2 linked regions of the Occultella kanbiaonis genome follow. The main gene of each other region encodes a partner of the protein of the gene in region 2 in a complex. Links are inferred from orthologs where the notes say so. Each region holds a gene or a part of one and is shown on either strand. Other genes may lie near its edges.

Region 1 (15,323 bases), 590 kb from region 2 along the record:
TGGCCAGGCCCCTGCCGAGCGCGATCAGGACACCGCGCGCCGGCGAGTGCGGGGCGAGGTCGGCGACCTCGTCGAGCGGGGCGAGCACCTCCTCGTCCTGGGCCTGCACCGAGGGGGTCGCGACCGCCGTCATTCGACCCACACGCCCTCGAATCGCACCGTGCCGATCTGGTGCTGCCAGTCGTGCACGTTGTCACCGTGGACGTACAGCCGCGGCCAGGTGAACAGGAACGTGTTCGGCATCGTGGTCACGGCCGTGTGCACGGCCGTCTGCAGCGTCTCGGCGTAGGCGGGGTCGTCCAGCGGGACCTGGCGGGCCGCGTCGATCGCGGCGTCGAGCTCGGGCGGGCTGTTGCGGCCGAGGTTCATCAGTCCCTCCGGGCCGAACAGCACCTCGAGGGCCTGCAGCGGGGACTCCCGCCCGGAGAAGCTGTCCAGGTACAGCGGGTACTGGCGGGAGATGTAGTTGCTCACGCCGGGCGTGGCCACCTCGATGGTGATCGTGATGCCGGCCTCGGCGACCTGCGCCTGGATCTGCTCGGCGAGCGCCTGGTCGGCGGCGCTTCCGATGGTCAGCGTCAGGTCGATGCCGTCCGGGTGCCCGGCCTCGGTCAGCAGGTCGGCGGCCGTGTCGGGGTCGTAGGCGTACAGGTCGTCCAGCGACTCGTCGTAGGCGAGGTAGCCCTCCGGGAACGGCTGCCAGTTGGGCTCCCCGTGGCCGAAGTAGGCGACGTCCACGAGGGCCTGGCGGTCGATCGCGTGGCTCAGCGCCTGCAGCACCAGCGGGTTGTCGTAGGGGGCGACCGTGTTGTTCACGTCCAGGGTTCGCACGGTGAACACGCGCTGCTCCTCGACGGTCAGTTGCGCCGCCTCGGCGGCCGCCACCTGCGCGGGCGGCACCACGGCGATGTCGAACTGGCCGGAGGTGAGCCCCGCGACGGCGACCGTCGGGTCGGGCGGCGGCTTGAGCTCCACCCCACCGAGCAGGATGTTCTCCGCATTCCAGTATTCGGCGTTGCGCTCGAAGACGGCGCGCGAGTCGGGCACGTACTCGGTGAGGACGAACGGGCCCGAGCCGACCGGGGCGATCGCGAGGCCGTCGACGTCGGCGGCGAACGCCGTCGGGCTCACGAGCATGCCGGTCTTGCCGGCCATCAGCAGCGGGATCTGGTAGTCGGGCTGGTCCAGCTGGAAGGTGACGTTCAGCTCGTCGACCACGGTGACTCCCGTGATCACGGCGAGCTGCGCGGCGATCGTGGAGTTCGACTGGGTCTGCCCGCGCTCGATGTTCGCCCTGACCGCCTCGGCATCCACCGGGGTGCCGTCGCTGAACGTCAGGTCGGGCCGGAGGGTGAAGGTGATCTGGTCACCGGTGTCGTTGTAGGACCAGGACTCCGCGAGCCCGGGTCGCGCGTCGCCGTTGTTCTCCTGCTGGACGAGCGCGTCGTAGGCGAGCGCGAGGGCGTGCACGTCCTGGCCGGCGGTCGAGGCGACCGGGTCCCAGGAGGTCGGCAGGTGCCAGCCCCAGATGAGCGTGCCGTCCGGGTCCGGGGTGCCGTCGGAGGAGCTGTTCCCGCCGGCGCCGCCGGAGCAGGCCGCCAGGAGGGCGAGCAGGAGCAGAGGGATGAGCGCGCGGACGGGGCGTCGGCGTGAAGTCATGGGGGCGTCCTGTGTGGTGCGGAGGGAGGTGTGCGGGGGCACGGTGGGCGGAGGGCCGGGGTTCAACCGGCGGCGGCGTCGGGACGGTGCCCGAGTGGCCGCAGGGCGGGCACGTGCCCGGCGGGGTCGGCGTCAGGGCCGACAGCAGGACATTCGGGCGCGCCCGCTGGGACACTCCCGACACCGCATCCGGGCAGCCCGGGACCCACGCCGCGTGGCGGCGGGCCGGTTCAGGGTGCTCCGAGTCATGACGTCGATGCTCGCAGGGGCACGGCGCCGGCGTCCAACAACGATCCGCCGACCCACCGATAGCGGATGCTTATCGGTTCCGGGCGTGGAACGAGAGCACCACCCGATCCTGGCGGTCCCGCCGGGATCGGGTGGTGCTCGGCCGCTACTGCGGCGTCATCGTCGGGTGCGCTCAGGCGCTCTTCTCGCGCGGGGTCCGCTTGGACCGGGGGGCCTCGCGGGGCACCAGGGTCGGGTTCACGTTCTCCAGGACGACCTCACGGGTGATCACGACACGGGCGATGTCCTCGCGGCTGGGCACGTCGAACATCACCGACTGGAGCACCTCCTCCATGATGGCCCGCAGGCCACGCGCGCCGGTGCCGCGCAGGATCGCCTGGTCCGCGACCGCCTCGATCGCGTCCGGGGTGAACTCGAGCTCCACGCCGTCCATCTCGAACATCCGCTGGTACTGCTTGATCAGCGCGTTCCGCGGCTCGGTGAGGATCTGTGCCAGGGCGGGGCTGTCGAGCGGGGAAACGGTGCTGATCACCGGCACCCGGCCGATGAACTCGGGGATCAGGCCGAACTTCAGCAGGTCCTCGGGCATGACGTCGTCGATCACGTCGACGTCGTCGGCGCTGTGCAGCGGTGCCCCGAAGCCGATGCCGCGGCGACCGGACCGCGCGGAGATGATCTCGTCGAGACCCGCGAACGCTCCGGCCACGATGAACAGCACGTTCGTGGTGTCGATCGTGATGAACTCCTGGTGCGGGTGCTTGCGCCCACCCTGCGGCGGCACCGAGGCCTGCGTCCCCTCGAGGATCTTCAGCAGGGCCTGTTGCACGCCCTCACCGGAGACGTCCCGGGTGATCGACGGGTTCTCGCTCTTGCGGGCGATCTTGTCGATCTCGTCGATGTAGATGATCCCGGTCTCGGCCTTCTTCACGTCGAAGTCGGCGGCCTGGATCAGCTTGAGCAGGATGTTCTCGACGTCCTCGCCCACGTAGCCGGCCTCCGTCAGCGCGGTCGCGTCGGCGATCGCGAACGGCACATTCAGCATCTTGGCGAGGGTCTGGGCGAGGTAGGTCTTCCCGCAGCCCGTCGGGCCGATGAGCAGGATGTTGGACTTGGCGAGTTCCACGTCGGCGTCGTCGCCGGTGGTGGAGGCCGCGGACGGGCCGGCCTGGACCCGCTTGTAGTGGTTGTAGACGGCCACGGCGAGCGACTTCTTGGCGCCCTCCTGGCCGATGATGTACTGCTCGAGGAACTCGAAGATGTCCCTCGGCTTCGGCAGGTCCACCAGGCCGAGCTCGTTCGCCTCGGCGAGCTCCTCCTCGATGATCTCGTTGCAGAGGTCGATGCACTCGTCGCAGATGTAGACGCCTGGGCCAGCGATCAGCTTGATGACCTGCTTCTGGCTCTTTCCGCAGAACGAGCACTTCAACAGGTCGGCGCCCTCCCCTATCCGAGCCATGCGCCTCACCTCTCCGATCTGCTGGTCAACCTGGTCGCCCGGCGATCCGCCGTCGTTCCATTGTGCGTCATCGATCCTCGACAACAACCATTTCACACTACGTGCGCCACGTCTTTTGTTGCGCGAACGGCCCGCCGCGTGTCGTCACGCGTCGGGCCGTTCGGGTCATGCGCTCCGGGTCACTTGCCGGCCGGCAGCTGCGGGGCCTTGCGGCTCTCCAGCACCTGGTCCACCAGGCCGTACTCGAGTGCGCCTGCGGCGGAGAGGATCTTGTCCCGCTCGATGTCGCTGCGGACGTCCTCCACCGGCTTGCCCGAGTGCAGGGCAAGGGTGTCCTCGAGCCACTCGCGCATGCGGAGCACCTCGGCGGCGTGGATCTCGATGTCCGAGGCCTGCGCGTAGCCACCACCCTCGAGGGAGGGCTGGTGGATCAGCACGCGGGCGTTCGGCAGTGCGAGCCGCTTGCCGGGCGAACCGGCGGCGAGAAGCACGGCGGCCGCGGACGCGGCCTGCCCGAGGCAGACCGTCTGGATCTGCGGCTTGATGTACTGCATCGTGTCGTAGATCGCCGTCATCGCGGTGAACGAACCACCCGGTGAGTTGATGTACAAGGTGATCAGGCCGTCCGGGTCCTGGCTCTCCAGGACGAGGAGCTGGGCCATGATGTCGTCCGCCGACGCGTCGTCGACCTGCACGCCGAGGAAGATGATGCGGTCCTCGAACAGCTTCGTGTACGGGTCCTGCCGCTTGAAACCGTACGCGGTCCGCTCCTCGAACTGCGGGAGCACATAGCGCGACGTGGGCGCGGGCATGGCCCGCCCGCCGAAGTTCGCCGCCTGCTGGGAAAGGTTCACAAGTGTTCTCCTACGAATCGATGATCGGCGGGCGTCAGTCGGTGGTCCCGCCACCACCGGTGACGGACGCGGCATCGGTGACGACGTGGTCGATGAAGCCGTACTCGAGGGCCTGGGCCGCGGTGAACCAGCGGTCGCGGTCGGCGTCGCGGTCGATCTCCTCGACGGTCTTGCCGGTCTGCTCGGCGGTCAGCTCGGCCATGACCTTCTTCATGTGGAGGATCAGCTCGGCGTTGATCTTGATGTCCGTCGCCGTGCCGCCGATGCCGCCGGAGGGCTGGTGCATCATGACGCGGGCGTGCGGGGTCGCGTAGCGCTTGCCCTTGGTGCCCGAGGCGAGGAGGAACTGCCCCATCGACGCGGCCATACCCATCGCCACGGTGGCGACGTCCGGCTGCACGTACTGCATGGTGTCGTAGATCGCCATGCCCGCGGTGACCGAACCACCCGGGGAGTTGATGTAGAGCCAGATGTCCTTCTCGGGGTCCTCCGCCGCGAGCAGCAGCATCTGCGCGCAGATCTGGTTCGCGTTGTCGTCGCGGACCTCGGATCCGAGCCAGATGATCCGCTCCTTGAGGAGTCGGTTGAAGATGTGGTCGCCCAGACCCAGTCCCGGCTGGTCCGACTGTGCGGCCTTGGGAATCTCGCTCACGGTTCGTGCTCCTGATCGTCGGTTGTTGTCCCTGCGCATGACACTAACGCCGAGTGCCGTCGGTATCTGCCCGCACATCGCTGGTTTCGCTGTTGGCGCACGCCCGGGCCTGCCGGGGACGGCGGAGGTCCCGCACCCGGGTGGGTGCGGGACCTCCTGCGCGGGTGAGGTGAGGCTCAGGCCTTCGCGTCGTCGGCGTCGTCGGCGTCCTCGGCCGAGTCGGCACTGTCCGCGGAGTCGGCCGAGTCGGCACTGTCGGCGGACTCGGCGCTGTCGGCGGACTCGAGGTCCTCGACATCCACCTCGACGGTCTCGATGCCACCGGCCTCGACGGCCCCGTCGGCAGCGGCCTGCGCAGCGGCGACGGCGGCCTGGACGGCGTCCTCCTCGTCGGAGCCGATGTAGTCGGTCAGGTCGACCTCCGCACCGGCGCCGTCGACGATCTTCACCTGGCGCAGTGCGACCGCGAGCGACTTGTTCCGGGACAGCTCGGCCACGAAGGTCGGGATCTGGCCGTTGGTGTCGGCCTGCTGGATGAACTCGTTCGGGTCCATCCCGTACTGCTGGGCGGTCCGGAGCAGGAACTCGATGAGCTCGTTCTGACCGACCTTGACGTCGACCTTCTCGGCGAGGGTGTCGAGCAGGAGCTGACGGCGGAGCGTGTCCGTGGCCTCGACGCGCACCTCCTCGCGGTGGGTGTCGTCCTCGAGCCGGCCCTCGTTCTCGAGGTGACGGTGGATCTCCTCCTCGATCACGCCGCTCGGCAGCGGGAAGTCCGTGTTCGCGAGCAGGTGCTCGAGCAGCTGGTCGCGGGCCTGCACGGCGCGGTTGTTCGACTTGGCGTCGGCGACCTGCTCGCGCAGGTTCTCGCGCAGCTCTGCCACGGTGTCGAACTCGGACGCGGTCTGGGCGAAGTCGTCGTCCACGTCGGGCAGTTCCTGCTCCTTGACGGCGGTCGGGGTCACCGTGACCTCGGCCTCCTCGCCGGAGCGCTCGCCGCCGGCCAGCGGCGCCTTGAACGTCGTGGTCTCCCCCGCCGTCAGGCCGGTCAGTGCCTCGTCGAGGCCCTCGAGCATGTTGCCGGAGCCGATCTCGTAGGAGACGCCGGAGACCGAGTCGATCTCCTCCTCGCCGATGGTGGCCCGCAGGTCGATCGTGGCGAAGTCACCGGTCTTGGCGGCGCGGTCCACCGAGACCAGGGTCGCGAAGCGCTGGCGCAGCGTGGTCAGGCGCTCCTCGACGTCCTCATCGGACACCTCGGCGTCCTCGACGGTGAGCGTCACGCCGTCGAGCTCCGGCAGGGCGATCTCGGGGCGGATGTCCACCTCGGCGGTGAAGACGAGTGCGTCCTCGTCAGCACCCTCGGTGGCGACGCCCGGCACGGAGGTCACCTCGATGCTCGGCTGGCCCAGCGGGCGCACCTCGGCCTCGGTCACGGCCTGGCGGTACAGGCCCGGGAGCGCGTCGTTGACGGCGTGCTCGACGACGGCGCCGCGGCCGACCCGCTGGTCGATGATGCGCGGCGGCACCTTGCCCTTGCGGAAGCCGGGGATGTTCACCTGCTCGGCGATGTGGGAGTAGGCGTGGTCCATGCTCGGCTTGAGTTCCTCCGGCGTGACCTCAACGGTCAGCTTGACCCGGGTCGGCTCGAGGTTCTCGACGGCGCTCTTCACTACGTGTTCTCCACTCATGGGTGTCTGTCGGGCAAGTCGCGCGAACGCACTCGGCGGCGTCGCCGCCTCTTCGTTCGTCATTGGCGTCCGCAGACACGTGAGGGCACGGCGAAGCGAACAGCGGCCCCTAGTCTACCCCGCCGGTGGGAGACCGGTACGCGGCGAGACGCGGGACCCAGGACCCCTGTCAGGTTGCCCCCGCGGGGTCCCTGACCTGCTCTCCCTCGCGCAGGGTGACCGGGAACAACTCGGTCCGCGCGACCACCCGGTCGCGCTCGGCGGCCAGGGCCGTGCGGCGCGGGTCCGTGAGGTAGCCGTCCAGGTCGGCCTGGTCGGCGAAGCGGTAGACCTGCACCTCGTGCGGGTTGCCGTCCGCGCCGCCGGCGACGGCCCGTTGGACGATCTGCGCGCCGTGGTCGACGAGCAGCGCGATCACCGTGTCCTCGTAGGCGGACAGGTCCGCCTCGTTCCCGGGCGTCGCCCAGAGCAGGCAACACAGCGTCAGCGGGCCGTCCGAGCTCATGGGGGTGGATTCTGGCAGCCTCCGGCGGGAGCGCACAAGGACGCCGAGATCGCCCTCAGGGGCCGAGCGGTGTCCAGAAGGACCACGGTTCGCCCTCGGGTCCGAGCGCACCGTACTCACGGACGCCGTAGGGCTGGTCGGTGGGCGCGAACGTGATCGTGCCACCGCGGGCGACGACGCCGGCGTGGTGGGCGTCGACGTCCTTGACGGTGACCACGAGCATGCCCGTGGCGGCCCCGAGGGCGGCGGGTGACGCGAGCCGCCACCCGGGCGCGACGGGGTGCAGCATGACGAGCCCGTCGACGGTGCGGACCTCCGCCTGGACGACGGCGCCGTGCGCATCCCGGTGCACCGGTCCGGGTTCGAGCCCGAACACCCGGACGAGGTGCTCGTGGGCCCGCTCGAGGTCCTCGTAGACGAGGACGGCGATCCGGCGCAGGGGTTCGGTCCGGGCCACGGCGGTGTCCTCGAGCACCGCGAGCAGCCGGCGGCAGACGTCGACATCTGGCCCGCCGTCGCTGGTGTGCGCCATGGCACCGGCCGCCGGCGCCTGGGCCGCGCGCACGCCGGAGAGACGGTGCAGCATTCGCTCGGTCCGCAGCACCTGATCCTCGAGGGCGGCGAGGTGCCCGCGCAAGGCGTCGTCGAGGGTCCAGGCCGGGTCGTCCAGGGCACGGCCGATCTCGTCGAGATGGGTGCCGAACCGGCGCAGCACGCTGATCCGGTAGAGCCGTTCGACGTGCTCGCGACGGTAGACGCGGTGCCCTGCGCTCGTGCGCTCCGGGCGCAGCAGACCGACGTCGTCGTAGTGGTGCAGCGTGCGGATGGTGAGCCCGGAGAGTTCGGCGAGCTCACCCACCCGCCAGCCGTCCGGCGGGCCTCCCCCGGCCACGGTCAGCCCTTCGGGGTGTACAGCGCCCACCGGTGCCCGAACGGGTCCACCAGCCAGCCGCGGCGCTCGTCGCCGGAGTCGCTCGGCTCACGGTCCACGGTCGCTCCGGCCGCCACCGCGGTGGCGTAGGCAGCATCGACATCGTCGACGCCGAGCACGATCGCCGCCGTGCTGTGCCCCAGGGTCGCGGGGGCGTACGCGCCGTAGTCGTGGTACTCGTCGGAGAGGTAGAACACGTCGCCGTCGATGGCGAGGGTGACGTGACCGATCTTCCCGTCGTCGTCGTAGCGTTCCCCCGTTTCCCGCGCCCCGAACGCGGCGGCGTAGAAGGCGACAGCGGCGGCGCCGTCATGCACGGTCAGGTACGGGATCAGGCGGGTCATCTCGGTCTCCTTCGTCCGATGCGGGGCGGTCGACCTCGCTGGTGTGATGACGGTAGGCCCTCACGTCACGTGAGGCGCAAGCCCCCGGCGACGCCCGCCGGCGTGACTACCATCGCTGTCATGACGTCGTGGCCGGACACCCGGATCCTGGACCTGTTCGGCATCTCCGCACCGATCGTGCTGGCCCCCATGGCCGGGCCGGTCCTGGCCGACCTCACGGTCGCGGTCGCTCAGGCCGGGGGCCTCGGATCGCTGCCGTGCGCGCTGCTGCCGCCGGACCGCGTCCGCGCCGAGCTGACCGAGATCCGCTCGCGCACCGACGCGGCCATCAACCTCAACTTCTTCTGCCACACCACGCCCGAGCCGGACCCGGTCGCGGACCTCGCCTGGCGAGCCCGGCTGGCACCGTACTACGTCGAGGCCGGTCTCGACCCGTCCGTCACGCCGGTGGCGTCGGACCGGAACCCGTTCGACGGCGCGGCGTGCGAGATCATCGAGGAGTTCCGTCCCGAGGCGGTCAGTTTTCATTTCGGGCTGCCCGAGGCGGCGCTCCTGGAGCGCGTCCGGGCCACCGGCGCGAAGGTGCTCGGGTGCGCCACCACCGTGGCCGAGGCGCGCTGGCTCGCCGACCGCGGCGCCGACGTGATCATCGCGCAGGGCGCGGAGGCGGGCGGGCACCGTGGCATGTTCCTGTCCACGGACGTGAGCACTCAGGTCGGCACGTTCGCGCTCGTGCCACAGGTGGTCGACGCCGTCGACGTGCCGGTGATCGCGGCCGGCGGCATCGGCGACCCGCGCGCCATCGTGGCCGCCCTCGCACTCGGCGCCGCCGCGGTGCAGATCGGCACGGCCTACCTCTACACGCCCGAGGCGCGCATCGCCGTCGGGCATCGGAACGCCCTGCTGGAGCAGAACTCGGACGACGCGACGGCGCTCACGAACGTGTTCACCGGTCGTCCCGCGCGCGGCATCGTGAACCGGGCCATGCGCGAGCTCGGGCCGATGAGCGAGGCGACGCCGCCGTTCCCGCGGGCCGGCGGGGCGCTCGCGCCGCTGCGGTCGGCGACGGAGCCGGCCGGCTCCGTCGACTTCATGTCGCTGTGGTCGGGGCAGGCGGGGGCGCTCAGCGCCAGGTACGCGGGTCTGGGAGCCGCCGAGCTCACCCGGACCCTGGCGCGGGAGGCCATGGCTCGGCTGTGACCGGTGCTCGGCGGCGGCTCAGTCCGCGCCGGGGACCGGTGCACCGTGGGGCACACCGTCTGCCACGTACTCCTCGTACCGGGCGCGCCACTGCGGCGTCGGCTCGGGGCCGGGCGCCGTGCCCGCACCCGTGCGGAGGTGCTCGGTGAGCTCGTCCAGGCAGACGTGCCAACCCGCGGCGGTCCGCGCAGCGCCAGGCGTGTAGTCCTCGGGCATCAGGTCGATGAAGGTCAGGCGACAGCCTGTCTGCCCGTGTGGCTCGAGCAGCAGGCAGAGCTCCTCGGCCTCCCAGCTGAACCGGAGCGTCGTCGGCGGCTCCACCTGCAGCACGGTGCCACCGGCGGTGCCCTCGACCTCGGGGTGGTCGTCGTCGAAGACGAAACGCAGGGCGGCGCCGACGCTGAGCAGGTCGCCCTCGATCCGGCACGGGAACCACGCCGCCAGTCCCTCGGGTGTGGTCACGGCGTCCCAGACCTGCTCGATCGGGTGGGCGAGGTCGCGCACGAACCGCAGGGCGTGCTGCCCGTCGATCTGCTCGTAGGTTCCACGTTCGGTTGTCATCGGAGGTCCTTGCGTCGGTTGGTCTCGGTCGTGGGTGCCGGTGCGGCCGGAGCCGGCTCGGGCTCCTGCGCCCGGGCGTCGAGGTGGTCCTCAAGGGCGTCGAGGCTCGCGTTCCAGAACGCGCGGAACGGGCCGAGCCAGTCCTCGAGCTCGCGCAGCGGCTCCGGCTCCAGTCGGTAGTGGCGGCGAGCGCCCTCCGGCCGCGCCGAGACCAGCCCGGCCTCCTTCAGCACCCGCAGGTGCTTGGAGACGCCCGGCTGACTGAGTCCGAGCTCGTCCACGAGCTCGGTCACGGTGCGCGGCCTCACCCGCAGCAGCCCGAGCATCGCTCGCCTGTTCGGGTCACCCACCGCCGACCACATCGATATCATCCCGGATAACATATCCGACTGGTTATATACCTGTCCAGCAATGTTCGGGGCCGGTCGCCCTCGTCCCTACTTGTCTGCACGGATGTGCGGCGGGACGATTGGCCATGTTCATCGACACGACGGCCGAGAGCGCGGCCGAGGGTGCGCTCGCCGAGTGGTACCACTCCCAGCGGAGCAGCTGGGGCTTCCTGCCCGACTACGCCGGCTGCTTCTCGACCCGGCCGGACGTGGCGAGCGCGTGGGCGAACCTCAACCTGACGATCCGCGGCGGCATGGATCGGCGCCGGTTCGAGCTGGTGACCATCGCGGCGGCGCGCGCCCGGCGCTCGACATACTGCACGGTGGCGCACAGCAAATTCCTGCGGGACGTGTGCGGCGACGGCGACACCCTCGAGCAGCTCGGCCTGGCGCCGGACGGGCAGACCCTCTCCGCTCAGGACGCCGCCGTCTACGCGTTCGCGACGAAGGTCGCCCAGGACGCCTCCACCGTCGCTGCCGCGGACGTCGACGCCCTCCGGGATGTCGGGTTCACCGACGCCGAGATCGCGGACGTCGTGCACGCCGTCGCCGCGCGCCTGTTCTTCACGACCGTCCTCGACGGCCTCGGCGCCCGGCTCGACCCGCAGACGGCGGCGGCGTTCGACCCGGAGGTGCTCGAGGGCATGGTGGTCGGTCGGCCGATCGGCAACGCATGAACGGCGCAGACCCGGGCGCGATCGAGGTGCGCCCGGCAACGGCTCAGCGCTTCGACGATGTCGTCGCGATCCTCGCGCCGAAGAACCCGGACGCCCCGGTGTGCTGGTGTTTGAGTTACCGGCTGCCGAACCGGGAGAACCAGGGCCTGCGCGGACCTGACCGGGCCGCCCGGCTGCGCCGGTACGCCGAGGAGGGCACGCCGCCCGGGGTCGTGGCCTACGTCGACGGTGAGCCCGCGGGCTGGTGCTCGGTGAGCCCGCGGGCGAGCCATCACCGCCTCACCCATTCCCGCACGATTCCGACCGTGGATGACGTTCCCGTCTGGAGCGTCATCTGTTTCGTGATCCGGCCACCGTTCCGACGCCAGGGGCTGGCCGCCGAGCTGCTCGATGGCGCCGTCGCCTACGCCACGACCCGGGCAGCTCCGGCGCTCGAGGCGTACCCGATCGACCCGGAGGGCGGGCGGATCAGTTCGGCGTTCGCCTACGTCGGCACGACGGGGCTGTTCGAGGCCGCCGGGTTCGAGCGCGTCGCCCGGACCACCTCGACGTCGGGTGGCTTGACGCGATGGCTGATGCGCCGGGACCTGACGTAGCGGGCCGGTACCTGGGGGGCCGCGGGTTAGGAGATGGGGGTCGCCGGTCGGGGTGACAGGAACCGGCGTCACGACCGGCTCGTTCCTCGCCGGGCGTTCCTCCTCCCAGCATCGTGTCACCGCGACAGAGAAGAAGGCCAGAACGGCTGGCGCCGTCTGGCCTTCTTCTTTGTCGGGGTGACAGGATTTGAACCTGCGACCCTTGCGTCCCAAACGCAATGCGCTACCAAGCTGCGCCACACCCCGCTGCTGGTCTGAGTCTAGCGATGACCGAGCACTCCCGTTGACCCAGTATCCTTATGGGCGAGTCATTGCGGGTGTAGCTCAATGGTAGAGCCTCTGCCTTCCAAGCAGATGGTGCCGGTTCGATCCCGGTCACCCGCTCCAGACCCCGGACGCCCGGGCCGCCTCGCGGCCCGGGCGTTCGTGCGTGCTCGCGCCCTACGGGGCCGTCGCCCGATCACGCAGGGCGGGCTCCGCCGTCGGGCAGAGACGACGATGGCCGCCCCCTCACGAGGAGGGAGCGGCCATCGCCAGGCTGCGCTGGTGGATCAGTCGTCGGCGTCGACCAGGCCACGCTCGACGGCGCGAGCCAGGCGCCGCGGCACCTTGACCTCGCGCCCGCCGGCGCGGACAGGTACGAGGTCCGCCGCCGTCATCTTCCACTGTGAGCGACGCGCACGCGTGTTGCTGCGCGACATCTTCCGCTTCGGAACTGCCATGGCTCTACCTCCCCTTCCGTCCTCGATGGAGCATCGTCGTGAAACTGCCTCACGCCGATGCGTGATGCACAGACCGTCGGTGACCCGGTGTGGGCCCCGCCGGAGAAATCAGGCCTGGTCGCCGGACTTGGCGTAGCGGCGACGGAACTTCTCGACGCGGCCGGCGGTGTCCATGATCTTCTGCTTGCCCGTGTAGAACGGGTGCGAGGCCGCGGAGATGTCGACGTCGACCACCGGGTAGGTGTTGCCGTCCTCCCACTCGACCGTGGCGTCCGACGTCAGGGTCGACTTCGTCAGGATCGAGAAGTTCGCCGAGATGTCCCGGAACACGATCGGGTGGTAATCCGGGTGGATGTCGTTCTTCATGTCTGCTTCCTACCTAGTTCGCTGCATGGGGGGTTGTGCGGTGATTACCAGCTGGACTTCGTCACGCCCGGCAACTCGCCGCGCAGTGCCATGTCACGGAGCTTGACCCGCGAGAGTCCGAACTTGCGGAGGTAGCCGCGGGGGCGTCCGTCCGCTGCGTCCCGGTTGCGCACACGCGTGGGGCTCGCGTTCCGGGGCAGGGCGTGCAGAGCGGCCAGGGCCGCGTCCCGCTCGGCCTCGGCGACGTTCGGGTTGACCGACGTCTTCTTCAGCTCGGCGCGGCGCTCGGCGTACCGTGCCACGATCACGCGACGCTGCGCGTCGCGGGCGATCTTGGACTTCTTCGCCATGCGTGTCCTCTGCTCCTTGCGATTACGGTGTGCGCTCTAGTGGCACCTTGCTCCTGCTCCCCCACACGCCCGACCCCCGGGTCACCCCGGCGCTCATGTCGGTGAGGGCGAGGTCGCCATCCCGGTGAAGGGCGCTTCCCCACTAACCTGGCTGTCAACGTCTGCGCCGGAATCCCGGTCGCGGGCGTGCCACCCGTGGGCACACGGGACCTTCGAGGTCACGATGCGCCTCAGAGATGATACCCAAGATTCCGCTCGCGGGACACCTCGCACCCTGTTGCCACCCGCCCGGGCGCGCGGGGTGTGACGGATCCCTCACCCTGCGTACGCCGCCTCACCCAAGTTGTTCTAGTTCAACTAGAACAATAGAATGAGGCCATGCTCATCACGGTCGACCCCACCAGCGCCGCGCCGCTGTTCGACCAGATCGCCACGGCGGTCCGGCTCGCGGTGGTGCGCGGCGAGCTCAGCGCCGGCGAGCGGCTCCCGAGCGCCCGCGAGCTGGCCGAGTCCCTCGACCTGAACGTGCACACGGTCCTGCACGCCTACCGCACCCTGCGCGACGAGGGCCTGCTCGAGGTCCGCCGCGGCCGCGGCGCCACGGTCTCGACGACCGGCGGGCGGGACTTCCGGGACCTGCGCGCCGCCCTGGACACTCTGGTCGCCGAGGGCGACCGGCTCGGACTGACCCGTCAGGCCCTCGCGGGCCTGCTCACTCACGAGGAGACCCGATGACCGTTGCTGCCGGAGAGTCCCGGACACCCTTGCCACATCGGGGCCGCGCGATCGCGCTCGGCGCGGTGCTGCCCGCACTGCTCCTGGGCGGCGCCTACGCCCTCGTGCTGTCCTGGCGCGACCGACTGCCCGACCCGGTCGCCGTTCACTGGGGCATCTCGGGCGTGGACCGGACCGGCTCGTTCGCCGGGCTGGTCGCGCCGATGCTGATCCTCGGCCTCGCCACGCTCGCCGTGACCGCGACCCTGTCGGTCGTCACCGGCCGTAGTGCCCTGAACCGCCGGATGATCGTGGGGATCTCAGCGGGGATGGCGGCGATGTACGCGGTGCTGCTGGTGGGCATGTGCTGGGTGCAGCTGGACGTCCCGACCGCCGAGCAGGCCGGCGACCCGGGTACCACCATCGCCCTTGGCCTGCTCGCGCTGGCCGTCGTCGGCGCGGCCGTCGGCGCCCTGGCCGGCTCCGATCCTCCGCAGGCCGCGACGGGCGAACTTGCGGCCGATGCGGCCCGGCTCCCGCTCGGGCCGACCGAGACCGCCGTCTGGATCCGGACGGTGACTCCTGCGCGCCCGTGGTTGCTGTGGACGCTCGTGGTGGTGGTGCTCGCCGGTAGCGCGGTGCTGGGCGTGCTCACCGGCCAGTGGTGGCTGATCCCGGTCCTGGCCGCGACGGCCGCCCTGGTCGCCGCGACCACCTCCTGGTCGGTGCGGGTGGACGCGCGCGGCCTCACCGCTCGTGGCCTGTACGGGTGGCCCCGCATCCGGGTGCCGGCGGACGAGGTGGAGCGCGCGGACGCGATCACCATCTCCCCGTTCGCAGAGTTCGGCGGCTGGGGCCTACGCACGGACGTGCGCGGCCGCACCGGCCTCGTCGTCCGCAAGGGCCCGGCGATCAGCATCCAGCGCAGCGGCGGGCGCGTCGTCGTGGTGACGGTCCCCGACGCCGAGCGCGGCGCCGCTCTCTTGAACACGGTGGCAGTCCGGGCACGGACGCCGATGCCCGACGGCGGATCCTCCTCGGGCGGGCCGCTCGCCTGATCGGGGGGTGCGTCAGCGGCTGCCCTGGGTGAGGCCGGCCGTCCAGTCGAGATGGTGTTCGGAGGCCCGGTTGGCGCCGTTCTGTGCCATCGCCGAGCCGAGGATCCTGGGCAGGACCGCGTCCCGGACGAGCCGGCCGACGGGCCCGGGCGCCTTGTTGTTGTTGATCCGGGCGGCCATCCGGATGATCGCCTCGACGCGCGGCCGGCGAACGGCCTCGACCTGGGCGAACGCCTCCTCGACACTGTCGCCGTCACGCAGCGCCATGGCGAGCACCACCGCGTCCTCGATGGCGAGCGAGGCGCCCTGACCCGACGTCGGCGACGGCGCGTGGGCAGCGTCGCCGATC
Region 2 (15,291 bases):
CGCTGGTTCTGCTTGCCGCCGATCCCGGACTTCTTCTGGGTGACCTTGAGCTGCGTCATGACGCCACCGCCCCGGAGGTCGCGGCCTCGGCCGCGTCGCTACGTCCGGCGGCCTGCGCCCGCAGCAGGGCCGCGGGGGCGACATGCTCGAGCGGCAGCCCACGCCGGGCGGCGACCGCCTCCGGCTGCTCGAGTCCCTGCAACGCGGCGACCGTGGCGTGCACGATGTTGATCGCGTTCTCGGAACCGAGGGACTTGCTCAGGATGTCGTGGATCCCGGCGCAGTCGAGGACGGCGCGAACCGGACCGCCGGCGATGACACCGGTACCCGGCGAGGCTGGGCGCAGGAAGACCACGCCGGCCGCTGCCTCACCCTGCACCTGGTGCGGGATGGTGCGCTGGATCATCGGAACCTTGAAGAAGTTCTTCTTGGCCTCCTCGACACCCTTGGCGATCGCCGCGGGCACCTCCTTGGCCTTGCCGTAGCCGACGCCGACCGTGCCTTCACCGTCGCCGACGACCACCAGGGCGGTGAAGCTGAACCGACGTCCACCCTTGACGACCTTCGAGACGCGGTTGATGGTCACGACGCGCTCGACGTAGGCGTTCTTGTCGGCGTCGTTCCCACGGCGGTTGTCCCCGCCGCGACGGTCGCGACGGTCGTTGGAGCGCTCGTTCGAACGCTCACCGGTGCCGCCACCGGCGGTGCCGGCGGTCGTGCCGGTCCTGCTGCGCTGTGGAGCAGCCATCATGCGATCCTTTGCTTGTCGGAATGCTGGGGCGTGGTCACAGGGACAGTCCCCCCTCGCGGGCGCCTTCGGCGACCGCAGCGACCCGTCCGTGGTACTTGTTGCCACCGCGGTCGAACACGACCGCGTCCACGCCCTTGGCCTTCGCCCGCTCGGCGACCAGTTCGCCGACCTTGCGAGCCTTGTCGGTCTTCGCGCCGTCCGCACTGCGCAGGTCGGCCTCGAGCGTCGAGGCGGAGACCAGCGTGGTGCCGGTGGTGTCGTCGACCAGCTGCGCCACCATGTGGCGCGCGGAGCGGTTCACCACCAGGCGGGGCCGCTCGGCCGTGCCGGTGACGCGCTTGCGCACCCGGAGGTGACGCCGCGACCGGGCGACGCGCTTACCCGTTCCCTTGATGGACAGAGCCATGGCTACTTACCAGCCTTTCCGACCTTGCGGCGGACCTGCTCGCCCGCGTACCGCACACCCTTGCCCTTGTAGGGCTCGGGCTTGCGGATCTTCCGAATGTTCGCGGCGACCTCGCCGACCTGCTGCTTGTCGATACCCGCGACCGAGAACTTGGTCGGGGACTCGACGGCGAAGGTGATGCCCTCCGGGGCCGTCACGGAGACGGGGTGGGAGAAGCCGAGCGCGAACTCGAGGGTCGAGCCCTTCGCGACCACGCGGTACCCGGTACCGACGATCTCGAGCTTCTTCTCGTAGCCCTGCGTGACGCCCTGCACCAGGTTGGCGAGCAGCGTGCGGGTCAGGCCGTGCAACGAACGCGACTCGCGCTCGTCATTGGGACGGCTGACCACGATGGCGCCGTCATCGTCGCGAGCGACGGTGATGGGCGCGGGAATGACGTGCGCAAGGGTGCCCTTGGGCCCCTTGACCGTGACCTCGGCGCCGTCGATGTTGACATCGACGCCGCTCGGAACGGTGACCGGAACCTTACCGATTCGAGACATGGGGTTCTCCTCCTGATTCCCTGGTCACCAGACGTAGGCGAGGACTTCCCCACCCACGCCCTTCTTGGCCGCCTGACGGTCGGTGAGCAAGCCGGAGGACGTGGACAGAATGGCCACGCCCAGGCCGCCGAGCACCTTGGGCAGGTTGGTCGACTTCGCGTACACCCGGAGACCCGGCTTCGAGACACGGCGCACACCGGCGAGCGAGCGCTCCCGGTTCGGGCCGAACTTGAGCGAGAGGTTCAGGGTCTGGCCCACCTCGGCGTCCTCGACGGACCAACCGGTGATGTAACCCTCCGCCTGGAGGATCTCCGCGATGTGGGACTTGAGCTTGGAGTACGGCATCGAAACCGACTCGTGATACGCCGAGTTCGCGTTGCGCAGACGCGTCAACATGTCGGCGATCGGGTCTGTCATTGTCATTGGGCTGTTGCCCTTCCTCGTCGCGGTTTCCTCATCGGGACCTGCGACGTAGTCGTTTTACCAGCTGCTCTTGGTCACGCCGGGGAGCTGGCCGGCAAGGGCCATCTCCCGCAGGCACACTCGGCACAGGCCGAACTTGCGGTACACCGAGTGCGGACGACCGCAACGGTTGCACCGGGTGTAGGCCCGCACGCCGAACTTCGGCTTGCGGTTCGCCTTCTGGATCAGGGCGGTCTTCGCCATCCGACTCAGGCCTCCTGGAACGGGAAGCCGAGCCGACGCAGCAGCGAGCGACCCTCTTCGTCCGTGGTTGCGGTCGTCACGACCGTGATGTCCATGCCGCGCACCCGGTCGATCTTGTCGACGTCGATCTCATGGAACATGGACTGCTCCGTGAGGCCGAAGGTGTAGTTGCCGTTCCCGTCGAACTGCTTCGGGGACAGGCCGCGGAAGTCGCGGATCCGGGGCAGCGCGAACGTGAGCAGGCGGTCCAGGAACTCCCACATGCGGTCGCCACGGATCGTGACGTGTGCGCCGATCGGCTGGCCCTCGCGCAGCTTGAACTGGGCGATCGACTTGCGCGCTCGCGTGGTCTGCGGCTTCTGCCCTGTGATCGCGGTCAGGTCGCGGATGGCGCCCTCGATGACCTTGGAGTCACGAGCGGCGTCCCCCACACCCATGTTGACGACGATCTTGGTCAGACCGGCCACCTGGTTGACGTTCCCGTGGGAGAACTCCTCGCGCAGGCCCGCGACGATCTCCTCGCGGTACTTCTGCTTGAGCCGCGGCAGCACGACGGTGCTGTCCGTGCCCGATTCGGTGACGGTGCTCATGAGATGTCCTTACCGGAACGCTTGGCGACGCGGACCCGCTGCGTGCGGGTGCGGCCGTCACGTTCGACCTCTTCCGTGCGGTAGCCGACCCTTGAGCCCTTCTTGGTCTCCGGGTCCACGACCATCACGTTGCTGATGTGGATCGGGGCCTCGATGGTCTCGATGCCGCCGGTGCGCGAGCCCCGCTGGGACTGCGCGACCTTCGTGTGGCGCTGAACGCGCTGCACACCTTCGACGATCACCCGGTCGGAGTCGACCAGGACCTCGAGGACACGGCCCTGCTGGCCCTTGTCGCGGCCTGCGATGACGACCACCAGGTCGCCCTTCTTGACCTTTGCCATGGTTACAGCACCTCCGGTGCGAGCGAGACGATGCGCATGAACTTCTTATCGCGCAGCTCGCGACCCACCGGGCCGAAGATGCGCGTGCCACGCGGCTCGCCGTCAGCCTTGAGGATCACCGCTGCGTTCTCGTCGAAACGGATGTAGGAGCCATCCGGACGCCGGCGCTCCTTCACCGTACGAACCACGACCGCCTTGACGACGTCGCCCTTCTTCACATTGCCGCCGGGGATCGCGTCCTTGACGCTGGCGACGATGACATCGCCGATGCCGGCGTAGCGACGACCGGAACCGCCGAGAACGCGGATGCAAAGGATCTCCTTGGCACCCGTGTTGTCGGCGACCTTGAGTCGCGACTCCTGCTGGATCATGTGGATCTACTCCTGTTGTCGTGCCGGTTCTCGCACTCGGGCGAGCCTTGCCGAACGGATGGGTTGTCAGTTGCCGCGCCCGGGTGCGTGCACCCGGGCTGCGGCAGTCCTACTTGGCCTTCTCGAGGATCTCGACGACCCGCCACCGCTTGCTGGCGGACAGCGGACGAGTCTCCATGATCAGCACGAGGTCACCGATGCCGACCTCGTTCGCCTCGTCGTGGGCCTTGACCTTGTTGGTGCGACGCATGACCTTGCCGTAGAGCGGGTGCTTGACCCGGTCCTCGACCTCGACCACGACGGTCTTGTCCATCTTGTCGCTGACCACGTAGCCGCGGCGAACCTTGCGATCGGCGCGTGCCGTCTCGGCCCCGGTCTCGGGGGTGGTGGGAGTGCTCATTGTCGTTGCCTCGTTCACTTCGCGTCGGCGGTGGGCTCGGTACGAATGCCGAGCTCACGCTCGCGCAGGATCGTGTAGATGCGTGCGATGTCGCGACGCACCGTCTTCAGCCGACCGTGGTCCTCGAGCTGACCGGTGGCCGAGGAGAAGCGCAGGTTGAACAGCTCCTGCTTGGCCTTCTTCAGTTCGGCGACCAGGCGCTCGCTGTCCATGCCGTCGAGCTCGGACGGCGCCAGTTCCTTGGATCCGATAGCCATCACGCGTCACCACCCTCGCGACGCACGAAACGCGTCTTCATCGGGAGCTTGTGCTGCGCGCGGCGCAGGGCCTCGCGAGCAAGCTCCTCGTTCACACCGGCGAGCTCGAACAGAACTCGGCCGGGCTTGACATTGGCGACCCACCACTCGGGCGAACCCTTACCGGAACCCATGCGGGTCTCGGCCGGCTTCTTGGTGATAGGACGGTCGGGGAAGATGTTGATCCACACCTTGCCGCCACGCTTGATGTGGCGGGTCATGGCGATACGAGCAGCCTCGATCTGGCGGTTCGTCACGTAGGCGGGCTCGACGGCCTGGATGCCGAAGTCACCGAAGGTGACGTTCGTGCCGCCCTTGGCCGCGCCACGCCGGGTGGGGTGGTGCTGCTTACGGTGCTTGGTGCGCCGGGGGATGAGCATGGCTCAGGCCTCCGTCTCGGTGCCGCCGGCCGGAGCCGCGGCGGGGGTGGATGCGGGGGCTTCGGCGGCTGGCGTCGAAGGTGCGTCGGTGCGACGGCCACGCGGACGGTCCCCACGGTCGCCACGACCACGGGGGGCGCGGGGGCCGGAGTTGACCTGGTCGGCAGCGAACTGCTTCTCGGTCATGTCGCCCTTGTAGATCCACACCTTCACGCCGATGCGACCGAAGGTGGTGCGCGCCTCGAAGAAGCCGTAGTCCACGTACGCCCGGAGGGTGTGCAACGGCACCCGACCCTCACGGTAGAACTCGCTACGGCTCATCTCGGCGCCACCGAGGCGGCCCGAGCACTGCACCCGGATGCCCTTGGCACCGGCGCGCTGCGCGGACTGCATGCCCTTGCGCATCGCACGACGGAAGGAGACGCGGGAGGCGAGCTGCTCGGCAATGCCCTGGGCGACGAGCTGAGCGTCGATCTCGGGGTTCTTCACCTCGAGGATGTTCAGCTGCACCTGCTTGCCCGTGAGCTTCTCCAGCTCACCGCGCAGGCGGTCGGCCTCCGCGCCGCGACGCCCGATGACGATGCCCGGGCGAGCGGTGTGCAGGTCGACGCGGACCCGGTCGCGGGTGCGCTCGATCTCGACCTTGGAGATGCCGGCGCGCTCGAGGCCGGTGGCCATCAGCTTGCGGATCTCGACGTCCTCGCGGACGTAGTCGCGGTAACGCTGCCCCTCCTTGGTGGAGTCAGCGAACCAGCGGGACCGGTGGTCGGTGGTGATGCCGAGCCGGAACCCTGTGGGGTTGACCTTCTGGCCCATCAGCGAGCCCCTCCCTTGGTCTGTCGCTCAGCCACGATCACGGTGATGTGGCTCGTGCGCTTGAGGATCTGGTTGGCCCGTCCCTGGGCACGCGGCCGGAACCGCTTCAGCGTGGGACCTTCATCCACGAACGCCTCTGCGATGACCAGGTCGCCCTCGTTGAATGCGACCGAGGCGAGCTCGGCCTTCACGCGGGCGTTGGCGACCGCGCTCTCCACTACCTTGCGTACGGTCTCCGCCGCCGCCTGGGGGGCATATCGGAGCACGGCCACGGCCTCATCGGCCTGCTTGCCGCGGATGATGTCCACGACGCGCCGGGCCTTCTGGGGCGTGACGCGCACGAACCGCGCCTGCGCCTTGGCTTCCATCGATGTCCTGCCTTCTCAAAGAGTGTGCTTGGTGAGTTCGCGTGTCACGAGATCAGCGACGACGCGCCTTGCGGTCGTCCTTCTCATGCCCACGGAACGTGCGCGTCGGGGCGAACTCCCCCAGCTTGTGGCCGACCATCGACTCGGTGACGAACACCGGGACGTGCTTGCGACCGTCGTGTACCGCAAAGGTGTGACCCAGGAAGTCGGGGGTGATGACCGACCGACGTGACCAGGTCTTGATGACGTTCTTCGTGCCCTTCTCGTTCTGTACGTCCACCTTCTTCTGCAGGTGGCCGTCCACGAAGGGACCCTTCTTCAGACTGCGAGGCATCTCGTCGTCGTCTCCCTATCAGCGCTTCTTGCCGGTACGGCGACGGCGCACGATGAGCTTGTCGCTCGGCTTGTTCGGACGGCGGGTACGGCCCTCGGTCTGGCCCCAGGGGCTGACCGGGTGACGTCCACCGGAGGTCTTACCTTCACCACCACCGTGGGGGTGGTCGACCGGGTTCATGGCGACACCACGGACGGTCGGGCGCTTGCCCTTCCACCGCATCCGGCCGGCCTTGCCCCAGTTGATGTTGGACTGCTCGGCGTTGCCGACCTCACCGATGGAGGCGCGGCAGCGCAGGTCGACGTTGCGGATCTCGCCGGAGGGCATCCGCAGCTGTGCGTACGGGCCGTCCTTCGCGACGAGCTGGACCGACGAACCGGCGGAACGAGCGATCTTCGCGCCACCGCCCGGCTTGAGCTCGACCGCGTGGATGACGGTACCGACGGGGATGTTGCGCAGCGGCAGGTTGTTACCTGGCTTGATATCGGCGCCCGCGCCGTTCTCGATGCGGTCACCCTGCTTCAGCTTGACCGGGGCGAGGATGTAGCGCTTCTCCCCATCGGCGTAGTGCAGCAGCGCGATGCGCGCGGTCCGGTTCGGGTCGTACTCGATGTGCGCGACCTTCGCCGGCACGCCGTCCTTGTCGTGACGACGGAAGTCGATCACGCGGTAGGCGCGCTTGTGTCCACCACCGATGTGCCGTGCCGTGATCCGGCCCGAGGAGTTGCGGCCACCGCTCTTGGTGAGCGGACGGACCAACGACTTCTCCGGCGTCGTGCGGGTGATCTCGACGAAGTCGGCAACGGACGAACCGCGGCGGCCCGGCGTCGTCGGCTTGTACTTACGGATTCCCATGGGATTAGATCCTCAATCTGTTCTGGTGCGACCGCCGGCGTCAGCCGACCGCTCCGCCGAAGATGTCGATGCTGCCTTCACGCAACGTGACGATGGCGCGCTTGGTGTCCTTGCGCTTGCCCGTCCCGAAACGCGTCCGGCGCGTCTTGCCCTTGCGGTTGATCGTGTTCACGGACTCGACCTTGACGTTGAAGATCTGCTCGATGGCGATCTTGATCTCGGTCTTGTTCGAGCGCGGGTCCACCAGGAAGGTGTACTTGCCCTCGTCGAGAAGGTTGTAGCTCTTCTCGGAGACGACCGGGGAGATCACGACGTCGCGCGGGTCCTTGAGTGCTGCGCTCACTTCTGCTCCTCCTCGACCTCGGTCGAGCTGGCGACGGCGGTCGCGCCACGGCCCTGTGCGGGGCCGGCCACGAAGGCGTCGTAGGCGCCCGACGTGAAGACCACGTCGTCGCTCACCAGCACGTCGTAGGTGTTCAGCTGGTCCGGGTAGATCAGGTGCACCGTGGGCACGTTGCGCAGGCTCTTCCAGCTCAGCTCGTCCTGGCGCTCGAGCACCACGAGGACGTGGCGCGAGGAGGCGACACCTGCGAGCACGGCGACCGCGGTGGCGGTCGACGGCGTCCCGTCGGTGACGAAGGAGCTCACCACGTGCACACGCTGCGCGCGGGCCCGGTCGGAGAGCGCGCCACGCAGGGCGGCGGCCTTCATCTTCTTGGGGGTGCGCTGGCTGTAGTCGCGCGGGACCGGCCCGTGCACGACGCCACCACCGGCGAACTGGGGGGCGCGGGTCGAACCCTGACGGGCGCGGCCGGTGCCCTTCTGCTTGTACGGCTTGCGGCCACCACCGCGGACCTCGCCGCGGGTCTTGACCTTGTGCGTGCCCTGGCGGGCCGCGGCGAGCTGCGCGACGACGACCTGGTGGATCAGCGGCACGTTCGTCTGGACGTCGAAGATCTCCGAGGGGAGATCCACCGAGCCGGACTTCTTGCCCTTGGCGTCGATGACGTCGATCACGGTTGCGTCGGTCATGACGCTCACGCCCCCTTCACGGCGGTGCGAACCACGACGAGCCCGCCCTTGGGGCCGGGGACGGCGCCCGTGATGAGCAGCAGTCCCTTCTCGGCGTCCACGGCGTGGATGGTCAGGTTCTGGGTGGTCTGGCGGTCGTGGCCCATCCGGCCGGCCATCCGCACGCCCTTGAACACGCGCGACGGGGTGGAGGCCCCACCGATCGAGCCGGGCTTGCGGTGGTTACGGTGCGCACCGTGGGAGGCGCCGACGCCGTGGAAGCCGTGACGCTTCATCACACCGGCGAAGCCCTTGCCCTTGGTGGTGCCGATCACGTCGACACGGGTACCGGACTCGAAGGTCTGCGCGGTCAGCTCCTGGCCGACCTCGTAGGACTCGGCGTCGGAGGTGCGGAACTCGGCCGCGTGCCGACGCGGGGTGATGCCCGCCTGGTCGGCACGTGCCCGCAGGGGCTGCGTGACCTTGCGCGGGTCGATCTGGCCGAAGCCGAGCTGAACGGCCGAATAGCCGTCCTTGTCCACCGTGCGGATCTGGGTCACGACGTTGGTGCCCACCTGCACGACGGTGACCGGGATCTGACGACCGGCGTCGTCCCACACCTGGGTCATGCCGAGCTTCGTGCCGAGGATGGCCTTGACGGCGCGCTCGGACTGCTGGGGAGTTGAAGTCATGACTGAGTCCTCAGAGCTTGATCTCGATGTTGACGTCAGCCGGCAGGTCGAGTCGCATGAGCGAGTCCACGGCCTTCGGCGTCGGGTCCACGATGTCGATCAGCCGCTTGTGCGTGCGCATCTCGAAGTGCTCGCGGCTGTCCTTGTACTTGTGCGGAGAACGGATGACGCAGAACACGTTCTTCTCGGTTGGCAGCGGCACCGGGCCCACGACCGTCGCACCAGCGCGAGTCACCGTGTCGACGATCTTGCGCGCCGAACTGTCGATGACCTCGTGGTCGTAGGACTTGAGCCGGATGCGGATCTTTTGTCCCGCCATGGCGTCGTCTGACTCTCTCTCTTAGTACCAACTGACCGACCCCCGCGCTCGGGCGTGTCGCGCTTGGCGACGCACCCCACCGCCGTACACCGGTTGGTGTGGGTCGGAAGATGACTTGTGTGATCCGTCCGCCTGCCCCGTGGGCCAGTCAATCGAATCGATCTGGGTCGGATGCCCGGTCGAGAGCCGAACTCGCCGTGTCTGCGACGGGCCGGCTTCACCGACCTACGCACACGCGTGTCCTGCACCCCTCGCACGAGGCAACCTGAACAGTCTGCCACAGGTCAGGGGCAGATCCCAAGTCGGGCCCCGGTGGGCTACGCCACAGGGCCCGACGGCGGAGGTCACCGCTGGCAGTGCCGGTCGCCTCTCGGGTCGTTCCCGACACGCTACCAGCGTGCCTGCGGCGCCGCTGGTGGGCGCGCCCACGGCGTGCGGCGGTCCCGCGGTGCGCACGGCACCGTCACGGCGCCTCGTGGTGCCCTCACACGGTGCGCGGTGTGGTTGCGTCGGGTCAGCCGTCCCGCACCCGCCTGCGCGCGAGGGCAGCGGCCGGGTCGAGCCCGCCGGCTCAGAGTCCGGTGACCGTCGCGTTCTCGTCCAGGCCGAGGATCTCGACCCGAAGGCTCAGGTTCGCGACATTGAAACTGATGTACTTGTCGACCCCGGCAGACTCGGGGCGCTCCTGCCCCACCGAGATCTCGCCGATGGTGCCCCGCGCGAAGCCGGCCCTACCGGTGATGATGACCTGCTGCCCCACCCGGAACGTGCCACTGACCACCTGGCCGGTGAACACGGTGCCGCTGCCGGGGACCTGGAACGCGTCCATGAGCTTCAGCGTCGCCGAGCCGAGGCCCGCCTCGGGCGCCTCGGCGTCCCATAGCGACTCCGCCTCTGCCGGCGTCGGTCCCTTGACGTCATTCCCCTGTGTGAACCATCCCATGCGGGCCAGCGTACTGGCATGGACCGCTCCGTGGCGGGGCCGGGGATGGGCACCTCTGCTTCTCCCCGTGGCGGCCGCGGCCACGACGGCGGCATGACGAAGGGCCCACCGGTGACCGGCGGGCCCTTCGTCGGTGCTGGGCTCACGCCCAGCGGAGGATCACTTGATGATCTTGACCACGCGACCGGAGCCGACGGTCCGGCCACCCTCGCGGATGGCGAAGCCGAGGCCCTCTTCCATGGCGATCGGCTGGATCAGCGCGACCGTCATCTCGGTGTTGTCACCGGGCATGACCATCTCGGTGCCCTCGGGCAGCGTGATGACGCCGGTGACGTCCGTGGTACGGAAGTAGAACTGCGGACGGTAGTTCGCGTAGAACGGGTTGTGACGGCCGCCCTCGTCCTTGGCCAGGATGTAGACCTGAGCCTCGAAGTCGGTGTGCGGGGTGATCGAACCCGGCTTGGCGACGACCTGGCCGCGCTCGACGTCCTCGCGCTTGGTGCCGCGGAGCAGCAGACCGACGTTCTCGCCCGCGTCAGCGGTGTCGAGCAGCTTCCGGAACATCTCGATGCCGGTGACGATCGTCTTCTGCGGCGCACGGATACCGACGATCTCCACCTCCTCGTTGACCTTGAGCTGGCCACGCTCCACACGACCGGTGACGACGGTGCCGCGCCCGGTGATGGTGAAGACGTCCTCGATCGGCATGAGGAAGGGCTTCTCGATGTCGCGGACCGGGTCCGGGACGTTCTCGTCCACGGCGTCCATGAGCTCCTCGATGGACTTGACCCAGACCGGGTCGCCCTCGAGGGCCTTCAGCGCGGAGACCCGCACGACAGGCACGTTGTCGCCGTCGAACTCCTGGCTCGACAGCAGCTCGCGGACCTCCAGCTCGACGAGTTCGAGGATCTCCTCGTCGTCGACCATGTCGGACTTGTTGAGCGCGACGAGCAGGTAGGGCACGCCCACCTGGCGGGCGAGCAGCACGTGCTCGCGGGTCTGGGCCATCGGACCGTCGGTCGCCGCGACCACGAGGATCGCGCCGTCCATCTGCGCGGCACCGGTGATCATGTTCTTGATGTAGTCAGCGTGACCGGGGGCGTCAACGTGCGCGTAGTGGCGCTTCTCCGTCTGGTACTCCTGGTGGGAGACATTGATCGTGATACCGCGCTGACGCTCCTCGGGAGCGTTGTCGATCTCTTCGAACGAGGCGAATGTGTTGAGATCGGGGTACTTGTCAGCGAGCACCTTGGAGATGGCAGCGGTCAGCGTCGTCTTGCCGTGGTCGACGTGACCGATCGTGCCGATGTTGACGTGCGGCTTGGTCCGCTCGAACTTGGCCTTCGCCACTTGGTTCCTCCTGGAACTTGGGTAGTTGTACGCAGCATCTGGGGTGACTGGCTGTCGCCCCACTGAGGCTGAGCGATCCTACGGGTCGGTTTGGTGATGGTGAAACAGGGTCGACCTGTGGGACTACTCGCCCCGGGTCTTCTTGATGATCTCCTCGGAGACATTCCGAGGCACTTCGGCGTAGTTGCTGAACTGCATCGAGTACACCGCACGACCCTGGGTCTTGGACCGCAGGTCGCCGATGTAGCCGAACATCTCCGACAACGGCACCAAGGCGCGAACCACCTTAACGCCGCTCGCGTCCTCCATCGACTGGATCTGGCCGCGGCGGGAGTTCAGGTCGCCGATGACGTCGCCCATGTACTCCTCGGGCGTGCGCACCTCGACGTCCATGACCGGCTCCAGGAGCACCGGGTCGGCGCGCCTGACGCCTTCCTTCAGTGCCATCGAGCCGGCGATCTTGAAGGCCATCTCCGAGGAGTCGACGTCGTGGTACGCGCCGTCCAACAGGGTCGCCTTGATGCCCACGAGCGGGTAGCCGGCGAGCACGCCGACCTGCAGGGCGTCCTGCACACCGGCGTCGACGCTGGGGATGTACTCCCGCGGGATGCGGCCCCCGGTGACCTTGTTGTCGAACTCGTAGAGTTCGCCGGCCTCGCTCTGGAGCGGCTCGAAGGACATCTGGACCTTGGCGAACTGGCCCGAGCCACCGGTCTGCTTCTTGTGGGTGTAGTCGAGCTTGTCCACCTTGCGGCGGATCGTCTCGCGGTAGGCGACCTGCGGCTTGCCGACGTTCGCCTCGACGCGGAACTCGCGACGCATGCGGTCCACCAGGATGTCCAGGTGGAGCTCGCCCATGCCGCCGATCTCGGTCTGGCCGGTGTCCTCGTTGAGGGAGACGGTGAACGTCGGGTCCTCGGCCGAGAGCTTCTGGATGGCCGTGGACAACTTCTCCTGGTCACCCTTCGTCTTCGGCTCGATCGCCACGAAGATGACCGGGTCCGGGAAGGACATCGACTCGAGCACGATCGGCGCGTCAAGGGCGGCCAGGGTGTCACCGGTGGTGGTGTCCTTGAGCCCGATCGCGGCGTAGATGTGGCCCGCGTGGGCCTCGTCGACCGGGTTCTCCTTGTTGGCGTGCATCTGGAAGAGCTTCCCGATGCGCTCCTTGCGACCCTTGGTCGTGTTCATGACCTGGTCGCCGGGGTGGGCGAGACCGGAGTACACGCGGATGAAGGTCAGGGTCCCGAAGAAGGGGTGCGACGCGATCTTGAACGCGAGCGCGGAGAACGGCTCGGACTCCGACGGCGCGCGGGTCAGCTCGACCGTCTCGTCCTTCGGGTCGTGGCCGATCATCGGCGGCACGTCGATCGGGGACGGCAGGTAGTCGATGACCGCGTCGAGCATCGGCTGCACACCACGGTTCTTGAAGGCGGAGCCACAGAACACCGGGTAGGCCTCGGAGTTGATCGTCATCTTGCGGATGCCGGCCTTGAGCTCGGGGATGCTGATCTCCTCGCCCTCCAGGAACTTCTCCATGAGTTCGTCGGACGCCTCGGCGACGTCCTCGACCAGCTGGGCGCGGTACTGCTCGGCTCGCTCGAGCAGGTCGGCGGGGATCTCCTGGGTCTCGTACGCAGCACCCATCGTCACGTCGCCCTTGGAGTCACCGGGCCACACGAAGGCCTTCATGGTGACCAGGTCGACGACGCCGACGAACTCGCTCTCGGAGCCGATCGGCAGCTGCATGACCAGCGGCTTCGCGCCGAGGCGCTTCACGATGGTCTCGACCGTGTAGTAGAAGTCGGCACCGAGCTTGTCCATCTTGTTGACGAAGCAGATGCGCGGCACGTCGTACTTGTCGGCCTGGCGCCACACCGTCTCGGACTGCGGCTCGACACCCTCCTTGCCGTCGAACACGGCAACGGCACCGTCGAGGACGCGCAGCGAACGCTCCACCTCGACCGTGAAGTCGACGTGACCCGGGGTGTCGATGATGTTGATCTGGTTGCCGTCCCAGAAGGAGGTCACCGCGGCGGAGGTGATGGTGATGCCGCGTTCCTTCTCCTGCTCCATCCAGTCGGTGGTCGACGCGCCATCGTGCGTCTCGCCGAGCTTGTGGTTGACCCCCGTGTAGAACAGGATGCGTTCCGTCGTGGTGGTCTTGCCGGCGTCGATGTGGGCCATGATGCCGATGTTGCGGACCTTGGTGAGGTCGGTCAGCACGTCGAGTGCCACAGTTGCTCTCTTCTGGTCGATACGAGCGTGATCAGGTGGGTCATGGCGCCGGGGTGAGGCGGCGCCATGACCGGGGCGACTACCAGCGGTAGTGCGCGAAGGCCTTGTTCGACTCGGCCATCTTGTGGGTGTCCTCGCGTCGCTTCACCGCGGCACCGAGGCCGTTCGAGGCGTCGAGGATCTCGTTCATGAGGCGCTCGGTCATGGTCTTCTCGCGGCGGGCGCGGGCGTAGTCCACGAGCCAGCGCAGGGCCAGCGTGGTCTGACGCGAGGCGCGGACCTCGATCGGGACCTGGTAGGTCGCGCCACCGACGCGGCGGGACCGGACCTCGAGGGTCGGGCGGACGTTCTCCAGCGCGCGCTTCAGCACGACGGCCGGGTCGGACTGAGTCTTCTCGCGGACACCCTCGAGGGCGCCATAGACGATCCGCTCAGCGGTGGACTTCTTGCCGTCCATGAGCACCCGGTTCACGAGCTGCGTGACTGTCGGCGAACCGTAGACGGGATCGATCGCGAGCGGCCGCTTCGGGGCCGGACCCTTACGAGGCATTACTTCTTCTCCTTCTTCGCGCCGTAACGGCTGCGAGCCTGCTGACGGCCGCGGACACCCTGGGTGTCGAGGGCGCCACGCACGATCTTGTAACGGACACCCGGGAGGTCCTTCACACGGCCACCGCGCACGAGCACGATGGAGTGCTCCTGCAGGTTGTGACCGACGCCGGGGATGTACGCCGTGACCTCGATCTGGCTGGACAGCTTCACCCGGGCCACCTTGCGCAGGGCCGAGTTCGGCTTCTTGGGGGTCGTCGTGTACACGCGGGTGCACACGCCGCGACGCTGAGGGCTGCCCTTGAGGGCAGGCGTCTTGGACTTGCCGACCTTGGCGCTGCGACCCTTGCGGACCAGCTGCTGAATCGTGGGCACTACATCTCCGTCTCGAAAAGTCTGACTGCTCATGGTGATCGGGGTGCGATCAGGACCGGAACACTGCTGGTGCCCGGCGTATTCCACCCCGACGTGACCCCCGCGCTCGGGCGTGTCGTCCCCCGGTTCTTCACGCACACTTCGCCCATCACAGGCCCATCACGGGTGTTGTGGTGGTCGGTGTGCGTGCCGGACGGGGGTGACCCACCGCACGCTCATCCTCGTCCGAGCCCGTTTCGGGGCGACGTCCAGGTCACAGCGCGCACGCGAGAGCCCGACAGAGCGGGCACTGCCGACCAGAGTACTCTCCGCGCGACGGAAGCGTCAAAGCCGATCGGCACGGTGTGGTGCGAAACACTCCCTGTGCCGGGCTGGACCGTGCCGGTGAAGTTCCCACCCAACGGTAGCGCCGATCGGGTCGTCATGGTGGGACCCGCAATCGAGAAGTCCACGATCCGGACGCGCACTACGCTCGATGCGGGTGGTGAGCCGCATCCGTGGGCGGAGAACAGGAGAGTCGACGATGACGACACAGGGCGATCAGGACGCTGCCGTCGGGCCCGCCACCGCCGACGGCATCGAGCCTGGCCGGTCCGCTCCCGGCGGCGTCGAGCCGGGCCGGTCCGCTCCCGGCGCCGGTACGACCGGGCGCACCACCCGCCCGGTCCGATACGCGGTCGGGATGTTCGGGACGTCGA

The links.
Region 1: the proteins of rpsG (region 2) and tig are in contact, whole or in part, in a crystal structure (PDB 3GTY), measured with the Thermotoga maritima proteins. The link is inferred for Occultella kanbiaonis from one-to-one orthologs. Residues at the interface, in WP_004081843.1 of Thermotoga maritima: Lys34, Lys52, Lys55, Glu59, Arg62, Gln63, Glu66, Asn67, Lys69, Val71, Arg95, Ala109, Lys110, Lys111, Gly112, Arg113, Pro114, Glu117, Glu121, Ile124, Ala125, Tyr127, Asn128, Asn129, Thr130, Gly131, Lys135, Asp139, Arg142, Met143; in WP_004081061.1 of Thermotoga maritima: Glu122, Val124, Val129, Leu130, Tyr133, Glu188, Gly259, Ile262, Tyr263, Glu266, Ser270, Glu273, Gln274, Glu277, Arg308, Gln311, Ile312, Ser315, Tyr316, Glu325, Arg329, Arg336, Leu363, Phe366, Trp367, Arg373, Leu377, Arg381, Leu384, Glu387.

The regions. Positions count from the first base shown.
Region 1 is NZ_CP046175.1:1,810,314-1,825,636, reverse strand. Bases 4,296-7,134 are described here. They hold tig (trigger factor), read right to left. Parts: upstream 6,544-7,134; coding sequence 5,047-6,543; downstream 4,296-5,046. Other genes in these bases: GKS42_RS08320 (MerR family transcriptional regulator), read right to left, coding at 7,122-7,134; GKS42_RS08325 (hypothetical protein), read right to left, coding at 6,731-7,066; GKS42_RS08335 (ATP-dependent Clp protease proteolytic subunit), read right to left, coding at 4,296-4,870. In the rest of the region: GKS42_RS08355 (ABC transporter permease), read right to left, coding at 1-133; GKS42_RS08350 (ABC transporter substrate-binding protein), read right to left, coding at 130-1,659; ATP-dependent Clp protease ATP-binding subunit ClpX, read right to left, coding at 2,081-3,364; GKS42_RS08340 (ATP-dependent Clp protease proteolytic subunit), read right to left, coding at 3,544-4,176; more of GKS42_RS08335, read right to left, coding at 4,253-4,295; more of GKS42_RS08320, read right to left, coding at 7,135-7,988; GKS42_RS08315 (VOC family protein), read right to left, coding at 7,961-8,341; GKS42_RS08310 (NAD(P)H-dependent flavin oxidoreductase), read left to right, coding at 8,462-9,541; GKS42_RS08305 (SRPBCC domain-containing protein), read right to left, coding at 9,560-10,102; GKS42_RS08300 (ArsR/SmtB family transcription factor), read right to left, coding at 10,099-10,464; GKS42_RS08295 (carboxymuconolactone decarboxylase family protein), read left to right, coding at 10,578-11,168; GKS42_RS08290 (GNAT family N-acetyltransferase), read left to right, coding at 11,165-11,764; rpmF (50S ribosomal protein L32), read right to left, coding at 12,316-12,486; GKS42_RS08270 (type B 50S ribosomal protein L31), read right to left, coding at 12,595-12,852; rpsN (30S ribosomal protein S14), read right to left, coding at 12,897-13,202; GKS42_RS08260 (GntR family transcriptional regulator), read left to right, coding at 13,581-13,937; and 2 more genes. UniProt on the Bacillus subtilis protein: Involved in protein export. Acts as a chaperone by maintaining the newly synthesized protein in an open conformation. Functions as a peptidyl-prolyl cis-trans isomerase.
Region 2 is NZ_CP046175.1:1,226,810-1,242,100, reverse strand. The notes cover bases 12,485-15,291. They hold rpsG (30S ribosomal protein S7), read right to left. Parts: upstream 14,220-15,291; coding sequence 13,749-14,219; downstream 12,485-13,748. Other genes in these bases: GKS42_RS05360 (MFS transporter), read left to right, coding at 15,117-15,291; rpsL (30S ribosomal protein S12), read right to left, coding at 14,219-14,593; fusA (elongation factor G), read right to left, coding at 12,485-13,669. In the rest of the region: rpmD (50S ribosomal protein L30), read right to left, coding at 1-59; rpsE (30S ribosomal protein S5), read right to left, coding at 56-748; rplR (50S ribosomal protein L18), read right to left, coding at 786-1,157; rplF (50S ribosomal protein L6), read right to left, coding at 1,160-1,699; rpsH (30S ribosomal protein S8), read right to left, coding at 1,724-2,122; GKS42_RS05460 (type Z 30S ribosomal protein S14), read right to left, coding at 2,180-2,365; rplE (50S ribosomal protein L5), read right to left, coding at 2,371-2,955; rplX (50S ribosomal protein L24), read right to left, coding at 2,952-3,296; rplN (50S ribosomal protein L14), read right to left, coding at 3,299-3,667; rpsQ (30S ribosomal protein S17), read right to left, coding at 3,777-4,067; rpmC (50S ribosomal protein L29), read right to left, coding at 4,082-4,324; rplP (50S ribosomal protein L16), read right to left, coding at 4,324-4,743; rpsC (30S ribosomal protein S3), read right to left, coding at 4,747-5,559; rplV (50S ribosomal protein L22), read right to left, coding at 5,559-5,927; rpsS (30S ribosomal protein S19), read right to left, coding at 5,980-6,261; rplB (50S ribosomal protein L2), read right to left, coding at 6,280-7,116; and 8 more genes.